DNA from 2 places in the Caballeronia sp. J97 genome. Region 1 is predicted to be linked to the other one. Evidence: riboswitches for the same ligand, from Rfam matches in the RefSeq annotation. Region 1 holds a riboswitch; the other holds the start of a gene.
What was found. Region 1 has a riboswitch for cobalamin ahead of U4Y90_RS08060 (CbtB domain-containing protein). Riboswitches for the same ligand answer to the same signal wherever they lie in the genome.

Region 2: another riboswitch for cobalamin. It lies ahead of U4Y90_RS03925 (TonB-dependent receptor domain-containing protein); the one in region 1 lies ahead of U4Y90_RS08060 (CbtB domain-containing protein).

The regions. Positions count from the first base shown of each region.
Region 1 is NZ_CAJMZL010000003.1:311,955-317,562, forward strand. It holds gene U4Y90_RS08045 (cobyrinate a,c-diamide synthase) at 1-758, shown strand, start outside; gene U4Y90_RS08050 (DUF1289 domain-containing protein) at 755-1,000, shown strand; gene U4Y90_RS08055 (CbtA family protein) at 1,037-1,819, opposite strand; gene U4Y90_RS08060 (CbtB domain-containing protein) at 1,829-2,062, opposite strand; cobalamin riboswitch at 2,094-2,244, opposite strand; gene U4Y90_RS08065 (histidine phosphatase family protein) at 2,267-2,833, shown strand; gene U4Y90_RS08070 (DUF1428 domain-containing protein) at 2,915-3,286, shown strand; gene U4Y90_RS08075 (antibiotic biosynthesis monooxygenase family protein) at 3,331-3,645, shown strand; gene U4Y90_RS08080 (hypothetical protein) at 3,754-4,077, opposite strand; gene lhpI (bifunctional Delta(1)-pyrroline-2-carboxylate/Delta(1)-piperideine-2-carboxylate reductase) at 4,205-5,146, opposite strand; gene ppk2 (polyphosphate kinase 2) at 5,389-5,608, shown strand, end outside.
Region 2 is NZ_CAJMZL010000001.1:857,015-862,622, reverse strand. It holds gene U4Y90_RS03945 (EVE domain-containing protein) at 1-390, opposite strand, end outside; RNA gene ssrS (6S RNA) at 489-670, opposite strand; gene U4Y90_RS03935 (cell division protein ZapA) at 776-1,090, opposite strand; gene U4Y90_RS03930 (ATPase) at 1,087-1,455, opposite strand; cobalamin riboswitch at 1,718-2,042, shown strand; gene U4Y90_RS03925 (TonB-dependent receptor domain-containing protein) at 2,122-3,996, shown strand; gene U4Y90_RS03920 (iron ABC transporter permease) at 4,032-5,030, shown strand; gene U4Y90_RS03915 (ABC transporter ATP-binding protein) at 5,027-5,608, shown strand, end outside.

The DNA.
Region 1 (5,608 bases):
CCGAGCGCCATCTCGGCCTCACGCAGCCCGATGAAGTCGCGGGCCTCGACGCACGGCTCGACCGCGCCGCCGATGCGATCGCGCAAACCACGCTCGCCGACCTGCCGCCGCCCGTTCATTTCGACGATACGACGCTGGCCGCGCCGCCGCGCCTGCTCGACGGCATGCATATCGCCATCGCGCGCGACGCCGCGTTCTCGTTCGTCTATCCGGCGAATCTCGATCTGCTCGTCGCGATGGGCGCGCGCATCAGCACGTTCTCGCCGCTCGCCGGCGACCCCGCGCCCCGCGATGCCGACGCGCTCTATCTTCCCGGCGGCTACCCCGAACTCCATGCCGCGGCGCTCGCGGCGAATACGCAGACGCGCGCGTCGATCGAGGCGCACGTCGCGCGAGCGAAGCCGGTGGTCGCGGAATGTGGAGGGATGCTGTATCTGCTGGATACGCTGACCGATATCGAAGGAACCCGGCACGCGATGCTCGGCATTCTTCCCGGCGACGCCGCGATGCAGCGCAAGTTGTCGCGTCTCGCGATGCAGCGCATCGAGACGATGCACGGCGCGATGACGGGCCACACCTTTCATTACTCGACGCTGCAAACGCCGATGCAAGCCGTGTTGCACGCGACACACGCGACGACGGGCACATCGGGCGAAGCGCTCTACCGACACGGCCCGGTGACGGCCACTTACATGCACGCTTACTGGCCGTCGAATCCGGCGGCCGCCGCCGCGCTCTTTCGCGGCGAATCACTATGACGACCACGCAAGACGACCTCGCCTCGACCATCGAACGCGCGAAAGCGCAGGAACCCATCGGCTCACCGTGCACGGATGTCTGCAAGCTCGATGCCGACACCGGCCTGTGCCTCGGCTGTTTCAGAAGCCGCGAGGAGATCAAGACCTTCCGATCGATGGACGATGCCGCGAAGCTCGATTTATTCGACGAATTGCTCGCGCGGCGCGCGGCGAAAGCGCAAACGAAAAGCCCGCGTGCCTGAGAGCACGCGGGCTTCGTCCGTGGCAGCGGAAACCGTTCAGGCCGCGGCCATTCTCTTCACCGTCGGCCGTTCCAGTTCACGCGCGGCGAGTACGCCGAACACGAGACCGAGCGTCGTCCACAGCAACGCCTGAATGCCGATGGCGGCGAGCCGGAAATTCCACAGCAGCGAAGCAGAGAACCCGGCCGGCACTTCGTCGATGCGCGGCAACGCGCCCTGCGCCGCCACGATCACCGCGATATAAGCGGCTGCCGCGACGAGCGTCGCGTTCCAGCCGTCATGGCGCGCCGCCATGTGCCGCTGCAAGCGCACGGCGACCACGGCGGCCACTAGGGAAATCGCCACCATGCCGAAGAACAGCGCGGTGCGCGGCCCGATGGTGTCGGGGTTGCCGACAGCCGGCGGATTCGGCGGGTACTTGAGGAACGGCACGATGGCGACGCTCACGAAGCCGAACAGCGCCAGCAACGCCGACGTGCCCCGCGCGCGCAACGCGCCGAGCCGGCCATAGGCGAATGCGAACACGAGCGAGAAGAGGCCGCCCAGCGCGGTGCCGAATACGGCGACGCCCGTCAGGAGGCCGAGGCCGGACTGCGTATCGCGGGAAACGAGTTCTTCGTCGCCGTGATCGTGCGAATGCGCCGCGCCCGCTGCATCGGCGTGTTCATCGCCGTGCTCATGCGCAGCATGTTCATGCTGTTGCTCGAACGCGATGGCCTGCGCCACCGACGGCTCGCCGAACGCGCGCGCGAAGCCGAAGCCGATCAAGCCCGCGACCAGCCCCGCGATCATGCCGCGTATCAGCAGAGTGCGAATCATGACGCGTCCTCAGTGGCACGGAAAGCCGAGCAGATGCCGGCCGTCGTGAACGAATTCGTGGACGTACGTGCCCGAAAAAATCGACGTCGCACCCTGCTCTGCGCCGACGAAATAAATGGCGATCAGCAGAAGAAGGCCGATGAAAACGGCCCACGGCAGCACTTCGCGCACCGGGATGGGCACGGGTGCGTCGAGCGACGGGGTTGCCGGAGCGGAAAAGACCGGCGCGTTGGAAGCAATCATGGTGGTTCTCCAGGGAAAAGCGAGTCCCGATTGACGAAGAGCATGCAGCGGGGTCTGACTCGCGGCGCCGCGCTTTCGCGTTGACGAACCGCATACAGTGGCGCGACCGTGCCGGGTTTGCACCGGCTTCCTCGCACTGCAAGCTTGCCATTCTATGATGATCCGCTGCAAAGTAAAACGATTCCGATTCGTCCCGCCACGCCCTTGGAACTCATTCTTCTGTGCCACGCCGCCACGCGCGCGATGAAAACCGGCTATTTCCCCACCGGCGACGAGCCCGCCGAGCGCAATGCGCGCCCGCAACTCGCCCCGTTTCGCGCGCGCGAAGATACGCGCGTGATCGCAAGCCCCGCGCGAGTGGCGCGTCAGACGGCCCAATGGATCGCCGATGCATTCGAAATCGTCCCCGCGTTCGACGACATCGACTATGGACGCTGGCGCGGGCACTCGATACGCGAGACGGGCGAGCGCGAGCCCTTGCATATCGCTGCATGGCTCGCGGATCCGCAAGCGCGCGAGCACGGCGGCGAGAGCGTCGCCATGCTCGCGGCGCGCGTCGCGCAGGGGCTTGCCTGCATCGAATCGAATGCGTGCGAGCGCTGCATCGTCGTCACGCATGCGATCGTCGTGAAAGCGGCGCTGGCGCAGGTCCTCGGCATGCCGCTCGAATCGGTCTATTCGATGAACGTCGCGCCGCTCTCGTCCACGGTGCTGAAGCGCGCGTCCCCCGCCGACGCATGGACCGCCGAATCGCCGCACGCGTCCGCCTGAACTTCGATCCTTGCAAGTCGCTCAAACAAGCAGCGCATCGCTTGCGCGGCGCGCGTTCGAACCCCTCATCAGGAGACTCAGATGGCGCATTACGTGGATGGATTCGTCGTACCCGTGCCAATCGACAAGATCGACGCCTACCGCGCCATGGCCGAAGCCGCGGGCAAGATCTGGCTGGAGCATGGCGCGCTGCAATTCGTGGAAACCATCGCCGACGACGTGAAACCCGGCAAGCTCACGTCGTTTCCGCAAAGCGTGCAGATGAAGGAAGGCGAGACGGTGGTGTTCTCGTATATCGTCTACGCATCGCGCGAACAGCGCGACAGCGTCAACGCGAAAGTGATGGAAGACCCGCGCCTCAAGACAATGATGGAATCGGGCGAGCCTCCGTTCGACCCTCAGCGCATGTTTTTCGGCGGCTTCACGACGATCGTCGAACTCGCGCGCAGCTGATAACTTCTACTTTTGACCGCTCACGGTGAAGGAAACGCATCGACATGTATATCGCCATGAACCGCTTCAAGATCGTGCCCGGCGCCGAAGCCGACTTCGAACGCCTCTGGACCAGCCGCGACACGCATCTGAAGGACGTGCCCGGCTTCGTCGAGTTTCACTTGCTCAAAGGCCCGGTGAAGGACGATCACGTTCTGTATTCGAGCCACACGATCTGGGCGAATCAGGCAGCGTTCGAAGACTGGACGCGCTCGGACGCGTTTCGCGCCGCGCATCGCAACGCCGGCGGCGAAACGCGCCAGCTCTATCTCGGTCACCCCGAATTCGAAGGCTTCGAAGTGATTCAGACCGTCAAATAAGGAAGAGCCGTGGCGCGCGCGAACGTTCGCGCGCTTTTCGCCTGACGCGCGCGTTTTACACTCGTGTGAAAAAACGCGCTTATCTACCGCGATCTTTTCAGACGGTTTTCAGGCCTTTGCACCGCGCGCCATACGCTGCAGCGTCGACGAATCGATCGCCGCCGCGCAGATGCGCACCGCTTCTTTCAACGTGCGTGGCCGGCCCGCTCCGAATTGCGATTCGAGCATGGCCACGGCGCGCATGCGTTCGTCATTGCCGAGCTTCTCGCCGGTGGCAAGCTCGAGCACCGAAATGAAATAAGCCGCGGGCGGTGTCGCGCTCGCGTGTGCAGGCGTGCGGCGGCCCCCGTCCGCCGTACCGCCCGCGCCTTCGCGTCCGTCGTCGCGCGCCGGAATCCACGGGTGCCATTTGCTGTCGTGTCGACTTTTCATGGGTCAGTTCGCTGGCTCTGTTGCTGTGGCGCACTTCGCGCCGTTCATCATGTGACGCTTATCGCGTCTCTGTCATTAAATAAGCAGTCAGCAAGTACCGTTCCAAGCGGGCCGTCCCGCGCGCGGCTTAGTGCGCCGCGCTGCTTTCCTCCGACAAAACGGTGCGTGCGACGCGGCACGCCGCGAGGTCCCACGCCGCGCACCCGACCGATTTGAACATCACGGGACGCGCGGCATCGACGGCCTTCGCCGGGTTCGCGAGCGCCGCGGACAGCGCACGCACCTCGTTCCAGTCGACGCCCGCAAGAATGAAATCGCCCGCTTCGTGGCGCGCGCCGGCGGGATCGTCGACATAAAGTGCGCTCGCGTGGACGGTCGCGGCGGCGATCTCGGCGGCGTCGGCGGTGAAAGCGCCCACGCCGATCACGAGACGTCCCGCGCGCGCGGGCATCGAATAGACGGGCGTCTTGCTCGTGGTCGCGGCGATGACGACATCGACCGACTCGGGAATCGTGGCGTCTTCCAGCGCGGCGAGCTTGTCCGAAGCCGATGCATGCGCCGCACAGAACGCGCGCGCGCGATCGGCGCGCGAACCCTGCACGCGAATGCGCGCATCGGGATAGACGGCGGCGAGCGCCTCGACGTGATAGGCCGCCTGCTTGCCCGTGCCGATCACGAGCACCTCGCGCGGCGACGCATCATGAAGCGCGCGGATCGCGAGCATCGACACCGCTGCCGTGCGCCGGCCGGTCACCGTCGGGCCGTCGAGCATGAATTGCGGCACGCCCGTCGCGGCATCGTAGGCGGTGACCTGGCCGTGGATCGTCGGCAAGCCGCGCGCGCCGTTGCCGGCGCACACGTTCACGAGCTTGTGCATCGCCAGGTCGGCGGCGCTCGCGGGCATCGACAGCATGACGCCGCCTTCGATCGGCACGACCATGCGCTCGGGACTCACGATGCGCCCCGCCGCATAGTCGAGCATCGTCGCGGCGAGCGTGTCCACGAGCCGGTCATAAGGCACGAGGCGCGCGGTTCGGGTTTCGTCGAAACTTTGGATCGTCGTGGTCATCGCGTTCGTTCGCCGTGGATAGGGAAGATGGAATCGGGGCCGGGCATGCCATCGGCATGCCATCGAAATGCCGGACATTCTAACGGTGCGCGACGCCGCGTCATAAAGCGCGGCGTCGCTCACTACAATGACCGAATGTGCCGGTGTCATATGACTGCCATCGAATGCCGTCATAATCGGCCGTCCCGCGCCGCGACCGATCATCACGATGGCGGCAGCCCAAGAACGCCACGGAGCCCTTTATGAACACGACGGAAAAGCAGCGCCGTTTCCATGCCGACATCATCGACAGCTACGACGAAGAGTTCGAGATGGAAGTGGACGATCGCTTCCTGGACGGCGAATCGACCTTTTCCGATGAAGACCGTCAGTTGCGCAAGACCTATTTCCGCGAGCTGTTTCGTCTGCAGGGCGAACTCGTGAAGCTGCAGGACTGGGTCGTGCACAAGGGGCATCGGCTCG
Region 2 (5,608 bases), on a different contig from region 1:
GCGCGCGAGCACCTGCATGTCCGCGAGTTCTTCATGTTCGCGCAATGCGGCGAGCGCGATGAGCGGCGTCTTCTTCACGAACTTCACGTCGACGAGCATCCAGCGCGGCGTTTCCTGCGTCGATTTCGGATCGTAGTAATCGCTCTTCGGATCGAACTGCGTGGGATCGGGATAAGCGCTCGAGCATACCTTCGCGATGCCCGCGATGCCCGGCTCCGGGCAGCTCGAATGATAGAAGAGCACGCCGTCGCCGACCTGCATCTGATCGCGCATGAAGTTGCGCGCCTGATAGTTGCGCACGCCCGTCCACGGCAAGGTTTTTTTCGGCGCGTGCGCGAGATGATCGATGCTCGCTTCGTCCGGTTCGGACTTCATCAGCCAGTAGCGCATGATTGTTCGCTATGCGGAAATCGACGATGCTCAATGAAAGAGGGAATGAACGATGCAAACAAAAACGGCATCGGTTTTTCCGATGCCGTTTCTTGAATGAGGTCCCCGCCATAGCCGCTAGGCCGGCATCCTGAACCTCGGTTCAAGATTGGTCGCGGTAAGCAACACTTCGGGTACATCGGACTAGCGACGCGCGCGCCCGTGCTGCAAGGTTCCGCAACCGTGCCAATGTAGCATTGGTTCAAGGAATATATGACCTTGGCGTACCAGGCAGGGAAACGTCACTCTACACCAATCGTTTGCCTTCTGCAGCCTCTTCCGGTCACTTCGGTGGTTTCTTTTTTCGATTGACATCGCGCGCTGATTGACTCGACGCGCTGGCATCTCACTGCGCTTCGTATTGCGCGATGACGGCGCCCAGTTGCTCGTTCATCGAGTGCATCGTGCGGCGGATTTCTTCGGCGGGGAAGGCCTCGCCGTGGCGCACGCTGTCCTGCAGCTTAAGCAATTCCGACGCCAGCGAAAGCGCCGCCATGACCGCGATGCGATCGGTGCCGCGCACGCTGCTCGCATTGCGCACCTTGTTCATCTCGGCGTCGACGCGCGCGACGGCTTCGCGCAATGCGCCTTCCGTTTCCGGCGAACAGGCGAGACGATACGGCTGCCCGAGAATGGATACTTCGATCTGCGTGGTCGTCATGCCTTCTCTCCTTGATGATGCTCGCCGTGCAATTCCGCTTCATGTGCTTCCTGGGAATCGGCTTCGAGGAGATCGAGTTGATTGTCGGACTCGGCATGTTGCCCGGACTTCGCGCGCGGCAGCTTTTCGAGAATCGCGTTGAGACGCACTTGCGCATCGTCGATTTTCGCGGAGAGCGAGTCGCGTTCGGATTGCAGCGTGTCGCGCTCTTCGCGCACTTGCGCCAGTTCGGCCTGCACGTTCGCATAGTCGGCGCGCAGTTGTTCGAGCTGGTCCTGCAGCGCCTGATGCGCCTGCTTGTGGCGCTCGCTGATCTGGATCAGCCGGCCGATATTTCCTGACAGTGATTCGAGTTCGTTGAGCATGTGCTGCGTCCTCTAAAGACCTCGCATTTTAGCGCGGTTCAACGGAGCTTCCGATAATTGTCTCGTTTCGAGACGTAACAGCATGCGATCTCACGCTTAATTCTTCGAATCAAGCGCATGTCGTCATGCATTCGTGTGCAGAAAACGCGAGCGCCTGGCAACGCTCGTAAAGGCTCGGCCGATTCTCGTTCGATTCGTCATGCGCCGGCCGTCTGCCGGCGCCGCCCGGTGGTCCTTCCTTGACGGTCCCGACACGCGCTCCTACACTTGCCGCACTTTTGGTGCTCGCGTCCGCGGATCTCGCGGATGCAGTCAAACGGGAAACAGGGAGCGAAGTCCACGAAGTCCTGCGGGACGAACCGGGGACGAGCCAACCTGTGCTGCCCCCGCAACGGTAAGCGACCGCAACGCAAGTTGCAAGTCGTCTCATGCGCGTTTTTGCAGCGCGAGCGTGTCGAATTTCATCGCACCGGGTTCGTCGCTCGAATCGACTGCAAGAAACGTGTCGACGCCACTGCGCACGATGCGCGGGAAGGCGAGACGATTCGTCGCCAGCCCGGATACCGGCCGGAGTTCGACGCATCGGCGCTGATTGCGCCATGCGTTGGTCGCGCATCGTCCTCGCGGGGAGCGGGGTCGCGCTCACGCGAAACGGACACTTCACGCATGGTATTGCCACTGGCCGCGTTCAGGAACGGCCTCTCTCGTCATGGCGCGCTCGTCGCCGCCGTGAGCGCCTTGCCGCTTGCACACACCGCCCACGCCGCGGACGACACCTCGCAAACGCTTGCGCCCGTCGTCGTCACGGCGACGCGCGCGCCGCAAGCGCTGGCCGAATCGATTCCGCAGACATCGGTCTTCGACGAACAGGACATCGCCGACTCGAACGCCGGCGATGCGCTCGGCCTCATCGCGCTCGCGCCCGGTGTGCAGATCACGCGCAACGGCGGGCCGGGCGCGAACTCGGGGCTTTTCATACGCGGCGCGGCGTCGTCGCAATCGCTCGTGCTGATCGATGGCGTGCGCGTCGAATCGGCGTCGCTCGGCGCGGCGCAGCTATCGCAACTGATGCTCGATCAGATCGGCCGCGTCGAAGTCGTGAACGGCAATGTGTCGGCACTGTACGGCTCGAATGCGATCGGCGGCGTCGTGCAAATTTTCACGAAGGAAGGCGAGCCGCATCCGCCACGCTTCGACTTCGAGGCCGAATACGGCAGCTACCACACGCAGCGGCAATCGGCGGGCGTCAACGGCGCGCTCGATGCGGACGGCCGCACGACCTTCAGCCTGAACGTCTCGCGCGAAAAGACCGACGGTTTTTCATCGATCGATCCGGCGATCGCGCCCGGTGCGAATCCGAACGCGAACGGCTATCTGAACGAGAGCGTTGCCGCGACGCTGCGTCACAAGTTCAGCGACAAGTGGGACGCGGGCGTGCGCTTTCTGCAATCGAACGGCATCAACAGTTTCGACGATGCCCACGGCCTGCCCACCGACATCAACGAGTCGCACGATCGCGTGCGTTCGGCGTCGGTGTTCGCGAATGGCCGGATCACCGGCAACTGGACCACGCACTTCACGATCGCGCAGGGGCAGGACCGCGCGAACATCGAGCAGAACGGCGTCTATACGAACCGCTTCGATTCGGAGAACCGGCAGTACACGTGGCAGAACGACTTCAGAATCAGCGATGCGCACAAGCTGCTCCTCGGTTACGAGCATCTCGACCAGACGCTCGATTCGGATCAGTTCAGCGCGCCCGATCGTCACGTGAACTCGGTGTTCGCGGGCTATGTGGGGCACATCGGCGCGAACGAATTGCAGGCGAATCTGCGTCACGATCAGTATTCCGATTTCGGCGGCGCGAACAGCTACTATCTGGGCTACGCGTACAACTTCGATGCGCACTGGAGGGCGAGCGCGAGCTATTCGGCATCGTTTCGCGCGCCGAGCTTCGACGATCTCTACTATCCGTTCAGCGGCAATCCGTCGATTCAGCCGGAGCGCAGTCACTCGGTCGAGGCGGCGTTGCAGTACGCATCGAATGCGCTCGGCGTGATGCGCGTGACGCTCTTCCAGACGCGCTATTCGAATCTGATCGACTATGTGTCCGACGGCGGCTTCTACTATGTCGCGCAGAACGTCGGGCGCGCGAAGGTGCAGGGCATCGAGGGATCGTGGGCCGGACATCTCGGCGCAACCGATGTGCGCGCGGGCGTGACGTTTCAGAATCCCGTCGACGAAACGAATAACGAAGATCTGACGCGACGGGCGCGGCGCTTCGCGACGTTGACGGCGCATCGCACGATCGGGCGCTGGCGCGTCGGCGGCGAATGGATCGTGAGCGGGCAGCGGAGCGACTACGATTCGACGCTCGCGGGCTACGGCGTCGTGAATCTTTCGGCGCGCTACGATATTTCGAAGTCGTGGTACGTCACGGCGCGCATCGACAACCTGTTCGACAAGGACTATGAGCTTGCGTACTCGTACAACACGCCACGGCGCGGCGCCTACATCACCTTGGGCTGGCATCCGTCGTGAGCGGCGCGATTGAACATGCTCGCTTCGGGCGCCCGATGAACGCGAGCCGCGCGGCCGCGATCTGGATCGCGCTCGGCGCGGCGGCGCTCGTCGTGCTCGTCGCGTCGCTCGCGATGGGCAGCGTCGCGTTGCCCGTGTCGCATGCGCTCGGCGCGCTCTTTCACGCGCATGCATCGACACCCGATATCGCCGATGAAATCGTGCTCACCCTGCGTCTGCCGCGCGCGCTCGCGGGCTTCGCGTCGGGTGCGCTGCTCGCGACAGCGGGCGCGCTGCTCCAGGTGCTGTTGCGCAATCCGCTCGCGGAGCCGTACGTGCTCGGCGTGTCCGGCGGCGCGGCGGCCTTCGCGCTCGCCGCGATGCTCGCATCCTTGCCGTTATGGGGCGTCGATCTCGCGGCGTGCGTCGGCGCGTTCGCATCGATCGTTCTCGTGCTCGGCCTCGCGCGCAAGGATCTGTGGCAAAGCGGACAGGATGCGTCGCCCAGACTTCTGCTGACGGGCGTCGTGATCGCTTCCGGATGGGGCGCGCTGATCACGCTGATGCTGAGCATCGCGCCCGAGAACCGGCTGCGCGGCATGATCTTCTGGCTGACGGGCGATCTCAACGGCGCGGCGGCGCCGTGGCCCGCGTTGATCGCGCTCGTCATCGCGCTCGTCGCGATCGTTCCGGTCGCGCCGCAACTGAACGTGCTGCTGCGCGGCGACACGACCGCGCGCGCGCTCGGCGTGCCGGTCGCCCGCCTGCGTTTGCGTGTGTATCTCGTTGCATCGATCGCCGCGGCGGCCGCGGTGACGACGGCGGGGACCATCGGCTTCGTCGGGCTCGTCGTGCCGCATCTGCTGCGCCTCGCGTTCGGCAACGATCAGCGCATGCTCGTGCCCGCCGCCGCGCTCGCGGGCGGTCTCGCCGTGATGGCCGCCGATCTCGTCGCGCGCACGGTGATCGCGCCCGCGCAGTTGCCGGTGGGCGTGGTCACGGCGTTGATCGGCGTGCCGATGTTCCTGTGGATGCTGTTGCGGAGACCGCGATGACCCTGCGTCTCGACGCCATCGTGCTGCGCGCGGGCGCGCGCACGCTCATCGACGGTCTCACGCAGTCGATCGAAGCGGGCGAAGTGTGGTGCATCGCCGGTCCGAACGGCGCGGGCAAGACGACGCTCATCAACGTGCTCGCCGGCCTGGCGAAAGCGGCGTCGGGCAGCGTGTCGCTCGGCGGCCGCGCGCTCGCGTCATGGCGCGCGGCGGACCTCGCACGCGAGCGCGCCTTGATGCCGCAAGCCACGCACGACGTCTTCAGCGCGACCGTGCTCGACACCGTGCTGCTCAACCGCTTTGCGCATCTCACCGGCTGGGGCTGGGAAAGCGAGGAAGATCGTCACGCGGCGCGCGCCGCGCTCGACCTGCTCGGCCTCGCATCCTTCGCCGCGCGCGACGTGCTGACGCTTTCCGGCGGCGAACGCCAGCGTGTCGCGCTGGCTGCCGTGCTAGGCCAGAACGCGCCGCTCCTGTTGCTCGACGAACCGCTCTCGCATCTCGATCTGCATCATCAGATCGACTGCCTGCAGGCGTTGCGCGACGCGGCGCGCGAGCACAAGCGCACCGTAATCTTC